Regions from separate parts of the Novosphingobium sp. 9U genome, predicted to be linked through region 1. Evidence: predicted binding sites of a transcription regulator. Region 1 holds the regulator's gene; each other region holds the start of a gene.
What was found. The regulator LexA, encoded in region 1, represses DNA repair genes until DNA is damaged. The targets are predictions, from matches to a motif close to GTTCCNCNCTTGTTCT.

Region 1 (6,187 bases):
TGACGGGTAGGACGGGCGTCGAGATGGAGGCGATCACCGCCGTCACCATCGCGCTCGTCACCGTCTACGACATGGCGAAGGCGCTCGACAAAGCGATGGTAATCGAAGGCGTGCGCCTGATCGAGAAGCGCGGCGGCAAGTCGGGCCACTGGCGCGCACCGTCAGCATGACTCGCGATCCACCGATCCCGCTGGAGGAGGCGCAGGCCCAACTTCTCGCGCTGGCGAGACCTATGCCGATCGAGCGTGTCGATGCCGACAGCGCGCTCGGCCGCTATCTCGCCGAACCGCTCCATGCCCGCCGAACGCAGCCGCCGGTCGCACTGTCCGCGATGGATGGCTATGCCGTGACCGAGGGCGATCTGGCCGGCCCGTGGCAGGTGATCGGCGAGAGTGCTGCGGGACATCCCTTTTCCGGCACTTTTGAGCCGGGCGAGGCGATCCGCATCTCTACCGGAGCGGTGCTGCCGACCGGCGCAGGTGCCGTCATCCTGCAGGAGGATCTCGCACGCGAAGGCGATCGCCTGACGCTTACCGGCGAGCCGCCCAGGCCTGCACACAAGCACATCCGGCCGTGCGGGATGGACTTCTCGGCCGGCGCCGAGGTTCTGCCGGTCGGCACCCGCATCGGCCCGGCGCAGCTCGCCCTGGCGATCAGCGCGGGCCACGCCTATGTCCCCGTCCGGCGGCGTCCCCGCGTCCTGGTTATGGACAGCGGTGACGAGCTGGCGGCCGATCCCGAAGATTGCGGCGCGCACCAAATCCCGGCCAGCAATGGCGCGATGCTTGCTTCGATGGCGCGCTCGGTCGCCTGCGACGTGCGCCGTATCGGCCCGGTACGCGATACCATGGACGCGCTCGCCGCCGCCTTTGCGCAAGGCGACGATGCCGACGTGATCGTCACCAGCGGCGGCGCATCGGTCGGCGACCATGACCTCGTGCGCCCTGCGTTGGAAGCGTGGGGCGCGCAGATCGGCTTCTGGCGCGTCGCGATCAAGCCCGGCAAACCGATCCTCGTGGCGACCCGGGAGGCCGGCGGCCGGCGCCAGATCATCCTGGGGTTGCCCGGCAATCCGGTCTCCAGCCACGTCACTGCGTACTTGTTCATGCTTCCGCTGCTGCGCGCTCTGTTCGGGGCGGCAGCGCCCCTGCCCCGGTCCGTGACGATGCGCCTGGCCGCACCGCTGCCCGCCAACGGCGGACGCCGGGCGTTCCTGCGCGCGGTCTGGGCCGACGATCTCGTTACCCCGCAGCAACTGCAGGACAGCAGCGCGCTGGCGTCGCTCGCGGCCAGCAATGTCCTTATCGATCGACCCGCAAATGCCGAGCCGGCGGCGGCTGGGGACGCCGTCCGGGCGTACTGGCTCGAAAATGGCGGGACGGCTTGACGACACCATTTTTGTTGCTTAATTGTTCGCCAATTGTTCACGAGAAGAACGCCTGAGGAGGCGGCGGACATGTTGACACGTAAGCAGCACGAATTGCTCCGGTTCATCCAGGTCCGCCTTGAGGAGACGGGCATCTCTCCCAGCTTCGAGGAGATGAAGGAGGCGCTGGATCTCAAGTCCAAGTCGGGCGTACACCGCCTGATCTCCGCACTGGAGGAACGCGGCTTCATCCGGCGCCTGCCCAACCGGGCGCGGGCGCTCGAAGTGCTCAAGCAGCCAGAAAATTTGGGTGCTCGCCCGCCGGCGCCACGTGCTGCTGCGAATACCACCGCCGCGAACAGCAACGATGCGGCGCGGCCGCGTGCGGCGGCTCCGCAGCCTGCGAACGATGTGATAGAGATTCCACTCCACGGCCGCATCGCTGCCGGTGTTCCGATCGAAGCGCTTGAGGGGCAGACCACCCTACCCGTTCCTGCCGCCTTGCTGGGTGCCGGTGAGCACTACGCACTGGAGGTTTCGGGCGATTCTATGATCGAAGCGGGCATCCTGGACGGTGACTTTGCTTTGGTGAAGCGCACCAGCACTGCACGCGATGGCGAGATCGTGGTCGCGCTCGTGCATGGCGAGGAAGCGACGCTCAAGTACTTGCGGCGCGAGAACGGGATGGTGTGCCTCGATCCCGCGAACGCCGCGTATGAGCCGCAGATCTACCGCACCGGTGACGTCGAGGTTCAGGGCAAGCTCGCCGGGCTGCTGCGCCGCTACAACTGAGTGGTGCGCTGATCTCCGGGTCAGCCCGGCGGTTTGGCCGGCGATGCTGGTGTGGCAGTCGGGCGAGGTCGCTTAGGCCTGTCCTCGACCACGCGCCACCAGCCATGATCGCCTTCGCCCTCGGCTACGGTGCGGACATGCGGCGCGCTCAAGTCGATGGCGAGGCCGCCTGTGCGGGCCAGCAGATTGCGATCGGCCTTGAGCCAGCGAGGCTGGCAACTGCGCGGAAGCCAACGATCCGCGACGACCAGGTCGACCCGCTCGCAGACCGCCGCCAGGGATCGTTCGGGGAGCACACCGTGCCCGAGTGTTAGCAACAGCCGCCATTCGCGGCCGCCCCGGGCTACCACAATCACGCAAGCATCGGAATTGCACCGCGCGCCCGGCCATGACGAAATGAGGACAGGCGCGCCGCTCATCCCAGCGATCTCGGTCAGGTTGTCGCGTACGAAGTCGCTCCTGGTCTCGCGCAAAATGTACAGGGTGGTGCCGTCGCCGGACATCAGACCGACATGCCGGCCATCCGAGGACACCAGCACATCGGCGGGGCGAGCGGCAAGCAGCAGGGCCACGCCGGCGCAAACAGGAAGCAGCCCAAGCCAGCGCACCTTGCTGCTCCACAATCCCAGCCAGAGTGCCCCGGCCACGAACAGCGCGAGCGCTTCACCGCCGAATGCCGGCATCACGGTCACCGACCCGGGCCTGCTCGCAACCCAGTGCGCGATGCCGGTCAGCAAGGCTACCGATTGGCTCGCGATCCACCATGCCGGTGCGCCCAGACCGACGACGTCGAGTACCAGCGCACCGAGCACCGCGGGCATGATCACCAGCGTCGTCAACGGGATGGCGACGATGTTGGCCAAAGCGCCGTAGAGTCCCGCGCGATGAAAATGGTACAAGCCGATCGGCATCAACGCCAACTCAATGACGACACCGGTGAGCAGCAGAATCGCGAGATGACGAAGTGCCCGCAGCAGCAGGCTCTCCTCGCGGGGCGCGATGAACGCGCGGATCGGTGCCGCACCCGACAGGGCGACGATCGCCAGAACCGCGGCAAAGCTCATCTGAAAGCTGGGTCCGATCACCGCCTCGGGCCATAGGAGCAGCACGAGGAAGGCCGCTATCGCCAGCATCCGCAGCGACAGCGCCTCACGGCCGAGCGCCAATGCGGCGAGGACGAGCAAGGCGCCGATGCAGGATCGCACGGTGGGGACTTGAGAGCCGCTGACGAGCGTGTAGCCAAGGCCAGCCAGGGCGCCGAACCCGGCAGCGATGACCGGCAAGCGCACGCGCAAGGTCAGCCATGGCCATAGTGCAAGCAGCCGCAGCGCAACGAAGTACACAGCGCCGATTACTGCGCTGACATGGAGCCCACTGATGGAGAGCAGATGCGCAAGGCCAGAGTCGCGCATCGCCTCTGTGTCCCCATCCGTGATCCCGCCCATGTCGCCAGTGACCAGCGCCGCGGCAATGCCCGCCTCGCTTGCATCGAGGCGAGCCCGCACATGCTCGTTCAGTGCGCTTTGCACTCCGCTCAGCCACACACCACCGCGTCCGCGCTCCAGCACGATCGGAGGTGATAGCGCAGACCCGGTCGCCGCCAGCCCGCTGAACCAGGCCGTGCGCGCGAAGTTGTAGCCGCCTGGCAGCATCGGCGCCGCGGGTGGTACCAAGCGCGCCCGAACCTGGACCAAAGCACCGGCGCGCAAAGGCCGCCCACCCGAACCCTGGTTATCGGACAGGTTCAAGCGAACGCGGATTGCGCGCGCCGTCTCAGGCTCCCGTGCTGCGAGGATGATGCGTGTGCGCTGCTGCGCAGGCTGCGGCTCCACTGCCAGGATCCGCCCTGTCAGCGTCGATACCATGGGCCGGGCAATCGGCTGAGCGCCCACGAGATGCGAGCGCATCCACACCGAACCACACCCGGCGGCGAGTACCAAAGGCACGATGATCCCGGCCGACCTCAGGTAAGGATAGTTGCCGCTGGATCGGAGGATTGCAGCGCAAGTCGCCGAGACAGCGAGGCAAAGCGCGAGCAGCGCCAACCACTGCCCGGCATGCGGGAGAGCGAACCAGAGGACGATCCCGCTGCCGAATGCCACCGCGAGCCACGGCGCGCGGTCGAACTGCGCGCCGCCAAGAAATTGCTCGATGGACTGCAAGGGCCTCGACAACCGCGCCGCACTGTTCCATGGCCGATGTTGCAATGCAGCGTTCTCCGGAGCGCCTTGGGGCAGGATATCTTGACGCGCGGCTCCGCTGGCCATGGCGCGCATTGGACAGGAAGGATCGAGTGATGGCAAGCGGCAGCGTAACGCAGGCCACGCCAGGCGGAAACGCCGGCGCCCGGCCGGTCGTCACGCGGTTTGCGCCCTCACCGACGGGTTACCTCCATATCGGCGGAGCTCGCACGGCGCTGTTCAACTGGCTCTATGCTCGTCATCATGGCGGCAAGTACCTCCTGCGCATTGAAGACACCGACCGCGCACGATCGACCGAGCCGGCGATCGGCGCCATCTTCGACGGCCTGAGCTGGCTCGGCCTCGACGGTGACGAGCCTGCGACCTTCCAGTTCGCCCGCTCCGCCCGCCATGCCGAAGTCGCGCACAAGCTGATCGAGGCCGGCCAGGCCTATCGCTGCTACATGACGCAAGAGGAGCTCGCCGCTCACCGTGCCAAGGCGCAGGAGGAGCGGCGGCCGTTCCGATTGCTCAGCGCATGGCGTGATGCCGACGCTGCCGAATACCCGTCCGATGCCCCCTATGTCGTGCGCGTCAAGGCTCCTCGGGATGGCGAAACCGTCATCGACGATCTGGTCCAAGGCCGCGTTACCGTCCGCAACGAAGAGATCGACGACTTCGTCCTGCTGCGCTCTGACGGTACCCCCACGTACATGCTGGCGGTGGTGGTGGATGATCACGACATGGGCGTGACCCACGTGATCCGGGGCGACGACCACCTCAACAACGCGTTCCGCCAATTGGCGATCATCGATGCGATGAGCGCCATCGAAGGCTGGGAGCGGCCGGTCTATGGGCATGTGCCGCTGATCCATGGATCGGACGGAGCAAAGCTTTCCAAGCGCCATGGAGCGCTGGGCGTCGACAGTTACCGTGACGACCTGGGCATCCTGCCCGAAGCCTTGTTTAACTACCTGCTGCGGCTTGGCTGGGGACATGGCGACGACGAGATCATCGCCCGCGAGCAGGCCGTCGAGTGGTTCGATATGGCCGACGTCGGCAAGTCGCCCTCCCGCTTCGATCTGGTCAAGCTCCAGAACCTCAATGGTCACTACATGCGCGAGGCGGATGATGCCCGCCTCGCCGCCATGGTCGCCGAACGCCTTGGTGGTACGCCGGACCTTGATCTGCTCACCCGCGCCATGCCGGTGCTCAAGGTGCGCGCGAAGGACATCAACGAACTCGCTGACGGGGCTGCGTTCCTGTTTGCGACGCGACCGCTGGCGCTCAGCGAGAAAGCGGCCGCGCTGCTGACCGACGACGCGCAAGAGCGCCTCGCCGTCATGCACGATCGACTTGCCACTCAGGCGCAATGGTTGGCCGAGCCGCTCGAGGCGGCACTGAAAACCATGGCCGAGGAGCTGGGGCTAGGCCTCGGCAAGCTGGCACAGCCCCTGCGAGCTGCCCTGACGGGTCAGACGACCTCGCCAGGAATCTTCGACGTTTTGGTTCTGCTCGGCCGGGACGAGAGCCTTGCGCGGATTGCCGCGCAGGCTAGCGCTTCGGCAGGGTCGCATGTCTAGGGAGTAAAGACACTTGGCTAACCAGGCAAAACTCACCATCGCTGGCAAGGATTTCGACTACCCGGTTCTGCAAGGCAGCGTCGGTCCGGATGTGATCGACATCCGCAAGCTCTATGCGCAGACCGGGCAGTTCACCTTCGATCCCGGCTTCACTTCGACGGCGGCTTGCGAATCCGCGCTGACCTACATTGATGGTGACGAAGGCGTCCTTCTGCACCGCGGTTATCCGATCGGGCAGCTTGCCGAGCAATCCAGCTTCATGGAAG
Region 2 (6,187 bases), on a different contig from region 1:
TGCCTCGATCATCACTGATCCGCACCTCCCAGACAACCCGATCATGGCTGTCAACGTAGCGTTCGAGCAATTGACAGGCTATGCCGAAGCAGAGCTTATCGGTCGCAACTGCCGCATTCTTGCGGGCCCTGAGACTTCGCGCGAGAGGTCAGCGGCACTGCGACACGCGGTAGGAACCGCAACGCCGGCGCTCGTGGAGCTCGTCAACTACCGCAGGGACGGGAGCTCATTCCTCAATGCGGTCATGGTGGCGCCGCTCTTCGACGACGAAGGCCGCCTACGCTATTTTGTCGGAAGCCAGATGGAGGTAACCGAACAGCCTGGCGGCGCCCGAGCCGTCGCTGCCGAACGGGTCGCGGGCTTAACAGAGCGGCAGCGTGACGTTCTGCGCCTCGCGGCACAGGGCATGCGCAATCGTCAGATTGGAGAGATGCTCGGTGTGGCTGAGAAAACCGTCAAGATGCATCGTGTTGCCCTCTGCAAACGCCTTGAAGTTTCCACCACTGGGGAGGCGGTCCGCCTTGCCATAGAAGCCGGTCTTTGAAGCGCAGCGAGCCCTCTAAACTGGTCTCGCGTACGATCCCTATTGCACACTTGGTTCCGCCCAGTATGGACTTTGGTCTGTATGGGCGCCGGGGGGCGAGCGTAGGATCAGACCTTGTCGATGGCCGATTTCCAGAAGGATCCACCTGCCGAGACGTTCCAGCTGCTTGTCGACGCGGTTACCGATTACGCTTTGTACATGCTCGACCGCGACGGCCATATCGTAACGTGGAACGCAGGCGCCCAGCGCTTCAAAGGCTACTCCGCCGATGAGATCATCGGCGAACACTTCTCCAAGTTCTTTTTGCCCGACGACAGGCGAGACGGGCTTCCCTCGCAGATATTGAAGACGGCTGCCGAGCAAAAACGCTTCGAGATGGAAGGCTGGCGGCTGCGTAAAGACGGCACCAAGTTCCTGGCCCATGTCGTGGTCGATGCCATCCACGACGAGGGGGTTCTTGTCGGCTTTGCCAAGATCACGAGAGACATCACCGAGAAGCGCAGCCTTGAGCAGGCGACATACGATAGCGCGTTGCAGCTAAGGATGCTTGTCCAAGGCGTGCGCGACTACGCGATCTACATGCTTGACACCGATGGGCGGATCACGAGCTGGAACGCCGGTGCCAGGACGATCAAAGGCTACGAAGAAGAAGAGGTGCTGCGGCAGCACTTCTCTCTCTTCTACACCGAAGAGGACCGCGCGCGTGGCGCGCCGGAAGAAGCGTTGAGAACTGCGCTTCAGGAAGGCAAGTTCGAGGCGGAGGCTCAGCGGGTGCGTAAGGATGGGTCACTGTTCTGGGCACACGTCGTGATCGACCCAATCTACAATGAAGTTGGGGAGCACGTCGGCTTCGCCAAGATTACTCGGGACATATCCGAGCGTAAGCGGAACGAGATCGAGCTTCGGCAGACGCAGGAAGCCTTACTCCAATCACAAAAGCTTCAGGCGCTCGGCGAGCTTGCAGGTGGCATTGCCCATGACTTCAACAACCTCATGACCGTCATGCGGGGCTCGGCCGATTTCATGCTGCGCAAGCCGGACCTCCCACTCGAAAAGCGGAACCGGTATCTCAGCGTGATGCTCGAGACGGCGGAACGCGCCACCAGCTTGACGTCGCAGCTTCTCGCGTTCGCGCGTCGCCAACCGCTCGAGCCCGAGGTCATCGACCTAACCGTCAGGCTGGACGCCATGGGAGAGATGCTGCAGCGAACGCTCGGCAGCCTTTACGACCTCAAGCTTGATCTTACGCCAGCGCTATGGCCGGTTGAGATCGATCCCAGCGGCCTTGAGGCGGCGCTGCTCAACGCTGTCCTGAATGCCCGGGATGCGATGCCGAAGGGCGGACGGATCACCATCACGACCAAGAACGTCAGCCGAGCGGAAGGTGAGGGTGTAACACTTTCCATTACTGACACGGGCCAGGGCATTTTGCCTGAAACGCTCAAGCGCGTCTTTGAGCCGTTCTTCACGACCAAACCGACAGGGAAGGGCACCGGTCTGGGTCTCTCTCAGATCCACGGGTTCGCGGAACAATCAGGTGGATCAGCCCGGATCATATCCGAGGTCGGACAAGGCACTACCGTAGAGCTTTGGCTGCCAAAAACGAACAAGCAGCGGCAGAGCGGCACTGCCTCTGAGCGCGAAAGCTTGGCTTCGCTTAACTTGAAGGTCCTTGTCGTGGAGGATAGCGAGCACGTCCGCTACTTCGCGCGTCAGTTGCTGGATGATCTCGGCTGCGACGTCGTCGAGGCTTCAGACGCTGACCAGGCCTTGAAGCTTTTGAAAGGGCAGAAGGTCGATCTGGTATTTTCCGATATCGTTATGCCCGGGATGAGTGGCCTCGAGTTGGCGGAGCACATCAAAGAGAAGCATCGCGGCGTTCCGGTGCTGCTCGCCAGCGGTTACAGCAGCAAGCAGTTCATTTCTAAGGACGAACGGCAGTTCCCGATCATCCGCAAGCCTTATGAGATCGAGACTCTGGCTGCAGGCATCAATCAGCTCATCTCCCGTGCCCAAACAAAGATCGGAGCTGTCATTTGATGCTCGTGAGCGGGGCTGAGGCGGCTTCCTGCTTCTCGTATGCCTCGCCTCGCTTACAAGGATTTGGTCCGCATAGGCCTGCACAAAGATGGCTGATTTCACCTTTCGACGCCCGACCCGACGATGCGCCGCGCGTTTACTGCGATGAGTAGGAGGGGCGGTAACTGGCGAGTGTCCGGGCTGATGGGCATAAGGCGCATCATCCCGCGCCATACTGCCGCTACAAAGCAGAACCCGGGGAAGTGAACCAGGAGGCTCGCCGTGGCGAGCGCGAGCCGGTCCGGCACCAATAGCTCGAGCAGTGCTCTCGCTCGGACGCCCGCGGCAAGCGCAGCAAGGCCCGTTCGTACCCCCGCCGCCTGGGTGCGGATGGGCGCAGCGATGTCATCGTCGGCGTGGAAGTAATCGCCCGCTGGTCCCGAAAGCCTCATGCAAGACACCGCTGCAGATCCTTCCTTGCACCACCGATGCTCACATCGCCTGAGATAATAGATCTGGTCGGGCGCTCCGGATATGCTCGCCTGACGCATTTGCGCGTGTGGCCCCGAGGCACAAGCGGCTACTGTCAGGTGATCGGCATCAGCGATGGTGATCCGACCGGCCGGCGCCTCCGACCAGTTCACGAAGTGGCTCAGCATACTGTAGAGGCAATGAAACGCTTGGGCCTTTTATCTCTTCGTCGGGCGGGTCATTTATAAAGCACCAGCAACGCTTTCGAACACCTCTATCTGCCACTTGGAGGCTGATCGCGTGATGCGCGGAGATGTGGCTCAATGCAGCGTTGCCAGCGCTTCGCGGCAGTCGTCACCGCACTCGCGGCACATCGTCGCGCACAGCCGGCAATGCTCGCGGTCGTGCTTGTCGCACTCTGCAGCGCAAATGAAACACGCCTCCAGGCACGCGGTTAGCATAACCCGCACCATAGCGTCGTTATCGGACGTCTGGCGTACCGCGACCTTGGCTGCTGCGTTGCAGATTTCGGCGCAGTCGATGCATGCGCGGATGCATTGTGCCATGTTCATAGGCTCGGCCGAGCATGCATCTGCGCAGGAGGTGCAGAACAGGGCGCAGTACATTGCGTGCTTCGCGGCTTGCGCCATTGGCTCATTGGTGTGGCCCTTTGCGTCGGGGTGGAGCGCAAGCATCTTCCGAACAGACATAAGCTACCTCTCGTGTTCTGGTCTAAGCTGCGGTGATGCGCCCGTGCGCCGCAGTGTCAATGGCCTACGAGCGCTAGCGCCCGGCGCGGGCGTCGCAGGCCATCCGTTTGGCGCAATAGCGCGCGAGGGTCAGAGCCAAAACACCCCGATTATGAGCAGGACGGTGCCAACCAGCCCTATGACGACACGCCTCGGCCGCGGAAGCACATCATACAACTGGATCGCCGCAGCGACCAGCACCGTGCCGAGCAGCGCGCTCGCCCAATACATTGCCTCTCCCTCTTCGGGTCGACCATAGCATTCGCTTGCGAAACCCGAAAGACATGCGCCACGGAAAGTCCCTAATGGCAGGCTGTCGAGCATCGCGTCTGTTGGCACCTACAAGGCTGATAGAGGAGGTCCTCCCGCGGTGCTGACAGGTGAGCAGCGCTCGGACTTCATCTGGTAGGTCGAGCTGAGCTAACGTGCGTTGATCCGAAAACTTCCACGCATGAGGCCGGCCGACATTCAGACGACCAACGACGTAGCCCCAGCCAGGCGCCGCATCTTCACGGTGTCGCATCGCTCATGCTATCGTCTCACTTGCGCGCAGCGCAATCAACTAACGTGTCTTCGCACTTGCACAATGACGTATGCGTCAATAGAGAGGATGTGCCTTTCAGGCATCCTCTCCCAAACTTTTCGACAGCCCGGTCCATAGTGACCGGGCTTTTTTCTTGCCGCTCCAACATCGTTTGCTACCCCGAACCTGCGGGCGAGCCCGTGCACAATCGACATTCCGGGACCGGCATTAGAGAGGGTGCCTAGGCAGCCGGCCGGCCCCTTGTTGGGCCCACCCAGCAGCCCGTCAGAGTTATACCTAGTGCCGGAAGATCCTTGCAGGGGCGCTGCCACGACCCCCTTCCGGCCATTCAGTGGCACTCAGCCGCCTCCCAACTTCGCCCGCTCGTTCATCTCGGATTGGCGCCGCCTTCAGAGCTAAACGGGCGCACCGAACAGCGAGAAGGTGAAAGGCGGCAGACCGCCTCGAGCGATCGCTTCACCGTTCCTGAACCTTGAAAACGCTGCATCAGATTACAAGCGCGGAATGGGAACGTGCTGCCCCCGCCCGTGTTTGGTTTTTCTCGGACGTTGTAATGGACGGTGGTGCCATTGTCTCTTTTCCGTGCGCTCTTCGCGTTGATGTCGATCATCGTCTTAGGCGCCGCGTTTTACCTTCTCTGGACTTGGTACCAAGGCACTTGGATCCAGGACCCGGACGGCGATCTGCTTCGAGCACGCGATGACTGGCGGCTTTGGGTTGGCGGTGCGTTGCTGGCCTGGTCCTTCGTTGGGCGGTTCGTCACCGCGCCGCTCCTTGGAGGCAAGGACCACGACCCGCTGCGTCTTGAGCGTTCGAACGGCCAAACGCTTCGAAGCGCAACTGGCGCTGACATCTACTTCGAGGTTCACGGCGCTCTCGACGCGCCGCCGCTTATCCTTACACACGGGTGGTCGCTCGACAGCCGCATCTGGCACTATGCCAAGCGAGATCTGGCCAAGCAGTTCCGGGTGATAACGTGGGACCTCCCGGGGCTCGGAAAGTCTAGCCGGTTGGGCGCTAAGGTCGACCTGTCAACGTTCGCACAGGACCTCGCCTCGGTGTTGACACTTGCAGGTGGTAAGCCGGCCATCCTTGTGGGCCACAGCATCGGTGGGATCGTCATTCAGACTTTAGCTCGCGACCAGCCACAGCTGTTTGGCCGGAAGGTTCGCGGCATTGTCCTTCTCCATACCACCTACACAAATCCCCTCAAGACGATGATTCTCAGCGGGTTGGCGCAAGCCATTCGTTGGCCGGTGCTTGAGCCCTTGATGCGGCTGACAATCATACTTCAGCCACTTGCATGGCTGAGCTCCTGGCAGAGCTACCTGAGCGGCTCAACACACATAGGAGTTCGACTGGGCTTCGGTCGTTCAGTCACCCGATCACAACTGGACCGAACTGCCCTGTTGATGACCGAGCAGAAGCCAGCAGTGTCCGCCCGAGGTGACCTCGCGATGTTTCGCTGGGACTCTGAGGACGCGCTAGCCAGACTGCGTGTGCCCACCTTGGTGATCGGCGGCGACATGGACATCGTGACGAAGCCGAATGCCGCGAGGCACATCGCCAATAGCGCTCCTGCAAGCGAGCTGGTGATCATAAGCGGCGTGAACCACATGGGGCCGGTTGAGCGAGCAGACCTCTACCACAGGCAGATCGTCAAGTTTGCCGGGTCGTTGAGCTGAACCAAGGGATGTGATCTATGTTCTTATTCTTCTCTAATCGGTTCGGGTGCCTTGGCTCGCTGTTGCTCTCTGCAGCCGTAAGCGTGCTGATCTTGCTGGCGCTCGGCTTCATCCATCTATGAGCTTCTCATCGCGCTGACCCCTTCCGATTGGTGAGTGCGGAGAATGGCGAGGT
Region 3 (6,187 bases), 1.2 Mb from region 1:
CCTTCCCAGCAATGGGAGAGCCCGTGATCCACCAAGTGAACTGGATCGGGCTCAAGACCCTGTATATGAAGGAGGTGCGCCGTTTCTTCAAGGTGCAGACCCAGACCATCTGGGCGCCTGCGATCACGACCATGCTGTTCCTGGTCATCTTCTCTGTGGCGCTGGGCCGCGGCGGCAAGGAAGTGCTCGGCGTCAACTTCGCGACCTTCGTGGCGCCAGGCCTGATCGTCATGGGCATGATGCAGAACGCCTTCGCCAACGCGAGCTTCTCTTTCCTCTCGGGCAAGATCCAGGGCACCATCATCGACTTCCTGATGCCGCCGTTGACAGAGGGCGAGCTGATGCTGGCGATGACCTCGGCGGCGGTGACCCGCGCAATCCTGGTCGGCCTGGCGCTGACCGGCGCGATGCTGCTGTGGCCCGACGTGCACCTGCGGCCCGCGCACCCTTGGGCGATCGTATGGTTCGGCCTGATGGGCTCGTTCTTCCTGGCGCTGCTGGGCTTCCTGTCCTCGATCTGGGCCGAAAAGTTCGATCACAACGCCGCAGTCACCAACTTCGTGATCGCGCCGCTCTCGCTCCTCTCGGGCACCTTCTACGTCATCGACAATCTTGCGCCCGCGTTTCAGACGATCAGCCGCTTCAACCCGTTCTTCTACGTGATCTCCGGCTTTCGCTTCGGCTTCCTGGGCGTGAGCGACATCGGCGACACCAACACCGCCGTACTGCACTCCGCGATCGGCCTGGGTGTGCTCAATGCCGCTTTGGCGCTGGTGACTTACCTGGTGCTGCGCTCCGGTTGGAAGCTGAAGAGCTAAATCCGCTCCCTCGCGGGGACTGGCGCTGCCCATTAGAGCAACATAGCATCCTCCCGTCGCATTTGGAGAGGATCGCAGCATGGATGATGTCGAGGAGATCCGGAAGCTCAAGGCCCGCTACTTCCGTGCGCTCGATACCAAGGACTGGGACCTCTATGAGGCAGTCTTCGCGCCCGATGTCGTCGTCGACCTTACCAGGGCCGGCGGGCAGCGCGTCGTGGGGCGCGACGCCTTCATGGACTATGCGCGGGCCATGACCATCCTGCAGAGCGTGCACCACGGCCACATGCCGGAGATCGAGTTGACCGGCCCGGACAGCGCTACCGGCGTGTGGGCGATGGAAGACTACAACATCTGGGAGGATGGCAGCCAGAACCACGGCTGGGGCCACTACCTGGAAACTTACGTCAAGCGCGATGGCCGCTGGCAGATCGCGACCATGGCACTGTCCTACCTGCGGATCGAGCGCAGTTTCGGCACGCCCCCGATCATCGCCGGCGCCGATGGGCGGGCACACCTGAAAGGGCCGCGCCCGGCCGGCTGACCGACACAGCCTAGGCCATCAGGGCTCTAGTGCGAGACGCCACGGCGCACCTGGTAGTGGCCGTCGGCAAAGTCGTCGAACATCTGCGCAATCGAAGGATGGTCAACCGGCCCGCCTTCGCCATCCTCGAGCAGGTTCTGCTGGCTGACATAGGCGACGTAGCTGCTGTCCTCGCTCTCGGCGAGGAGGTGATAGAACGGCTGCTCGCGCTGGGGCCGGACGTCGGCAGGGATCGATTCATACCATTCCTCGCTGTTGGCGAAGACGGGGTCGATGTCGAAAACCACGCCGCGAAAGTCGTGCAGCTTGTGGCGGACGATGTTACCGATCGCGAAACGGGCGCGCGCGCTGCGCGGCGCTTCAATCACGCGGCCGGCTTGAGGGAGATAGAAAGAGGCACGGTTCATGCTGTTCATGGTCGAAATATAGGACCCGCGCAGAACCTAAACAAGCAAGTCGCCCGGATCATCCCCGATTTCCAGCGACAAAGCTCTTGGCAAGCCGACAACCTTGGGCTAACCGCGCGCTTCGCTCGACCGGCGGGACCCGTTCCCGCTACCAGCAAAGACCTCGCGGAGAGGTGGCAGAGTGGTCGAATGCGCCGCACTCGAAATGCGGTGTACCGGTGACGGTACCGTGGGTTCGAATCCCACCCTCTCCGCCAGAGACCCCTCCGCAGGGGGTCCCCGCAGTCCACTGGCATTGGCAAAATCGGCAGAAATGCAATGCTTTGCGGGATTGGCTGGTTCCTTCCCGTTCATGCCCATCCACATGCGATAGGCAAGGATCTTCCGACATCAGGTGCTCTGAAAGCCGCTGGGTGGGCCAATTGAGGGGGGCCGGCCGGCTGTCTAGGCACCCTCTCCAACGCCGGCCCCGGAATGTCGATTATTCACGGGTTCGCCCGCAGGTTCGGGATAGCAAACAAGGTTGGGGCGGCAAGAAAAAAGCCCGATCACTATGGATCGGGCTGTCAAAAGATTGGGAGAGGATGCCTGAAAGGCACACCCTCTCTATTGACGCATCCGTTATGGTGCAAGTGCGAAGGCGCGGGGGTTGGTTGCGCTGCGCGCAAGCGTGAGATCATAGCACGATCGGTGCGATACCTTAGATGCGGCGCCCGGCCGGGACCACGTCTTTGATCGTCTGAACGTAGGCCGACCCCTTGCGGAGAACGCTTTCGGATCAACGCACCTTAGCTCAGCTAGCCTACCAGACAAAGTCCGAGCGCTGCTCACCTGTTAGAACGGCGGGAGGGCCCTCTCCATTAGCCGTCTAGGTGCCAACAGGCGCGACGCTCGACAGCCTACCATCAGGAGCCTTCGGTGCCGCATGTCTTCCGAGTTGCGCAAGGGAATGGTATTGTGGACCGCAAGAAGGAGAGGCAATGTATTGGGCGAGCGCGCTGCTCGGCACGCTGCTGGTGGCTGCGGCGATCCAGTTGTATGATGTGCTTCCGCGGTCGAGGCGTGTTGTCATAGGGCTGGTCGGGACCGTCCTACTCATTATCGGGTTGGTTTGGCTCTGACTCTTGCGCGCGCTGTTGCGCCAAACGGATGGCCTGCGATGCACGCTCCGGACGCGAGCCTCGTAGGCCATTGACACTGCGGCGCACGGGCGCATCACCTCAGCTTAGACCAGAACACGAGAGGTAGCTTATGTCTGTTCGGAAGATGCTTGCGCTCCACCCCGACGCAAATGGCCACACCAACGAGCCAATGGCACAAACTGCGAAGCACGCAATGTACTGTGCGCTGTTCTGCACCTCCTGCGCAGATGCATGCTCGGCCGAGCCTATAGACATGGCGCAATGCATCCGCGCGTGCATCGACTGCGCCGACATCTGCAACGCAGCAGCCAAGGTCGGGGTACGCCAGACGTCCGATAACGATGCAATGGTGCGCGTTATGCTGACCGCCTGCTTGGAGGCGTGTTTCATGTGCGCTGCAGAGTGCGACAAGCACGATCACGAGCACTGCCGGCTATGCGCGACGATGTGCCGCGAATGCGGTCACGACTGCCGCGAAGCGCTGGCCACGCTGCATTGAGCGACATCTCCGCGCGAACAGCGTACAATGTGCGGATACGGCGGTCGAGAGGATTGCTCTCATCATGGATTACCGGTCGCCCGAGAGATAAGCATCACCGCCTTTTTGGCATCGCTGCGTCCGTCCGCACTCGTCCAAGAGAGTGAGCGGCAAGCAGCGCGGCGATCACAGGGGTAAAAGGTGAAGGCGTCCGCCAGCACGTGGACGTGATCGTATAGCTCCAAAGGCGGCGCCCGGCAGAGATGAACAAGCGGCTTAAGTGCGGAAATGCCCAAGTGCCGCTGAACGGCATTATGGGTCAAGATCGATATTGTCGTGCAGTTTCTGGCCGAGAGGTTCTCCAGCCGTAAGTTCAATGAATGCCCGTTGCACCAACCTGAGCTACATGACAGTGAAGTGGCCATGGAATGGTAATGCACTCATCCTTTGGATCGCCCTCGCTCCCGCACGTGGCGACGAGCCAAAGAGGCGCTGTCGTTCACCCCTGCGAGCGCCATGGTGCCTTCGAGCTCTTCGCTCAGCAGTGTCAGCACGCGGTCTAACCCGGCCTCTCCACCGGCTGGAAGGCCGTAGAGGTAGGGACGTCCGATCGAACAGGCCATTGCGCCTAACGCGATTGCCTTGACGATGTCGGAACCGCGCCGGATCCCGCCATCGCAGATAACGTCCGGTGCATCACCAACGGCTTCGCGGATAGCTGCAATCTGATGGGCGGGTGCGGGTGCGCCGTTCAACTGGCGTCCACCATGATTGGAGATCATCACGCCGGTCGCACCCGACTTTATCGACCCGCGAGCATCCCCCATCACGCCCTTGATGGCGAGCGGACCGTTCCACTCGCGCTCAAGCCATTCGACGTCGCGCCAGGTAACAGAACGATCGAACTGCCCCCATATAATCGAAGAGGCTTATGGGACCTGACGCCAGCGCATCCACCTTGTGGCTGACGTTCGCCAGATCGAATTTCGATCCTGTCAGCGCGGGCAGAGATCAGGTGGGGTGGAGAGCGAAGCTGAGCAGGAATTTCAGGGTAAGATGGGAGGCAAGGACAGGCCGCTCACCCCGTCGCGCTCCCGATTCCAGCGACAGGCGTATCCACGGTAAGTGCGAGGCCGTGGATCAGGTCGACTGCGCAGCGCCCGTAGTGATGCCGCGTAAGGTGACTTGCGCCTGCCCGGTGCGAACCGAGGTGAAGGTCAGGCCGGGAACTCGGGTGGCGTAATCCTCGAAGCGCACCGCGTCTTGCTTGGTCAAGTCCTGCGTGCTGAGCACCGCGACCGATGCCGGCACGTCCTGCAGGCGTTCGCTTCGCTTCTGCGCGGTGACGACGATATCCTGCGCGCCGGTGCTGTTGCTTGCGATGCCGCCATTGTCGGGTGCGACCGGCTCCGGCTGCGCAGTCGCCGACAACGTCTGCGCCGGTGCCAAGTGCGCCAGCAGGGCCATGGAGGTGGCGCCGGATAGCAGAACGCTGCGGATCACCGCGATCTTGAGCCTGGTCATGATCTCTCCCTTATGCGATACTTGGGTGCGTTTGCCGCATCACGTCTGATAGCTGCGATCCTCCTATCGGATAGGTTGAGGAGTGGCAGGCCACTCAGTATGCCGATCCGGGAAAAGGATGTGCCGGATCATCGCGGTGATCGGGCGACCTTGCAGGCGCAGCGGCACAGGCTCTCTGCCTCTCGGCAAACGCATCTGCCTGTCATGCGAAGGATAGCCGGATATAGCCGGAGGACTTCGGCATGGTGCCGGTCAACAGACAAGGAGCGGCTGATGCAAAGGCGCACCATCATCAAAGCTGCAGCGGCAGCCGCCTTGGCAGGCCGCGCCGGGATCGCTGCAGCGGCTCCTGCGCGTAAGGCAATGAAGGCACCCAAGGGCTTCTATTGGGGCACCGCCATCTCCGCGCACCAGAGCGAGGGCAACAACGTCAACTCGGACAGCTGGCTGAACGAGCATGTGCCCGGCACGTTGTTTCGCGAACCTGCCGGCGATGCCTGCGATAGTTACGACCGCTTCGAGGAGGACATCCGGATCGCAGCATCGCTGGGCTTCAACACGCATCGCTTCGGAGTCGAATGGGCGCGGATCGAGCCCGAGCCCGGCGTGTTCTCGCAAGCAACGCTCGACCATTATCGTCGTATGCTGGAGGCGTGCCACGCGCACGGTCTCGCGCCCATCGTCACCTATAACCACTTCACCGTGCCGCGCTGGTACGCCGCACGCGGCGGGTTCCTGGCGGTGGATGGCCCCGAACTGTTCGCCCGCTTCGCCGATCGCACGACGGCAAAGCTGGGCAACCTGATCTCCGGCGCAACCACCTTCAACGAGATGAACGCGCCGCGGCTGATCCCTGTGCTCGTTCCAGCGGCAGCCAAGATACGGCCGCGCGTGGCGCAGATGCTCGCAGCGTCGGCCAAGGCGTGTGGCTCGGATCGCTTCTCGTCCTGGATCTTTGCCGATGCTGACGAGATCGAGCCGCCGATGCGCAAGGCCCATGCTCTGGCTTATGCGGCGATAAAGGCTGGACCGGGCGATTTCCCGGTCGGCATCAGCTTGTCGATGCAGGAGTTGCAAGCGGTGACAGGCGGAGAGGCGCTCAAGGCGGACCTTGTGCACAAGCTTTATGGTGCGTGGTTAGACCCTGGCGTGCCGGCAGACTTTGTGGGCGTGCAGACATACACCCGCATCCTGATCGGGCCGGCGGGACCGATGCCGGTACCCGAAGGTGCGCGCAAGACAGACGCGGGCTATGAGTATTACCCGCCCGCACT

Region 2: a site for LexA is predicted at 3,748-3,763, ahead of GV044_RS13875 (four-helix bundle copper-binding protein). Genes of this name have one in related genera too.
Region 3: a site for LexA is predicted at 3,002-3,017, ahead of GV044_RS22000 (four-helix bundle copper-binding protein). Genes of this name have one in related genera too.

Annotation. Positions count from the first base shown of each region.
Region 1 covers NZ_LR732469.1:1,512,929-1,519,115, forward strand. The annotation lists gene moaC (cyclic pyranopterin monophosphate synthase MoaC) at 1-170, shown strand, start outside; gene glp (gephyrin-like molybdotransferase Glp) at 167-1,387, shown strand; gene lexA (transcriptional repressor LexA) at 1,457-2,158, shown strand; gene GV044_RS06995 (ComEC/Rec2 family competence protein) at 2,179-4,425, opposite strand; gene gltX (glutamate--tRNA ligase) at 4,455-5,921, shown strand; gene GV044_RS07005 (citrate synthase) at 5,935-6,187, shown strand, end outside.
Region 2 covers NZ_LR732483.1:11,409-17,595, forward strand. The annotation lists gene GV044_RS13865 (response regulator transcription factor) at 1-544, shown strand, start outside; gene GV044_RS13870 (PAS domain-containing sensor histidine kinase) at 665-2,584, shown strand; gene GV044_RS13875 (four-helix bundle copper-binding protein) at 3,355-3,684, opposite strand; gene GV044_RS13880 (hypothetical protein) at 4,695-4,937, opposite strand; gene GV044_RS13885 (alpha/beta fold hydrolase) at 4,927-6,012, shown strand.
Region 3 covers NZ_LR732469.1:300,189-306,375, reverse strand. The annotation lists gene GV044_RS01360 (ABC transporter permease) at 1-818, shown strand, start outside; gene GV044_RS01355 (nuclear transport factor 2 family protein) at 898-1,362, shown strand; gene hspQ (heat shock protein HspQ) at 1,389-1,769, opposite strand; tRNA gene GV044_RS01345 (tRNA-Ser) at 1,937-2,026, shown strand; gene GV044_RS22000 (four-helix bundle copper-binding protein) at 3,165-3,410, shown strand; gene GV044_RS01335 (alpha-hydroxy acid oxidase) at 3,830-4,306, opposite strand; gene GV044_RS01330 (TonB-dependent receptor plug domain-containing protein) at 4,530-4,913, opposite strand; gene GV044_RS01325 (glycoside hydrolase family 1 protein) at 5,187-6,187, shown strand, end outside.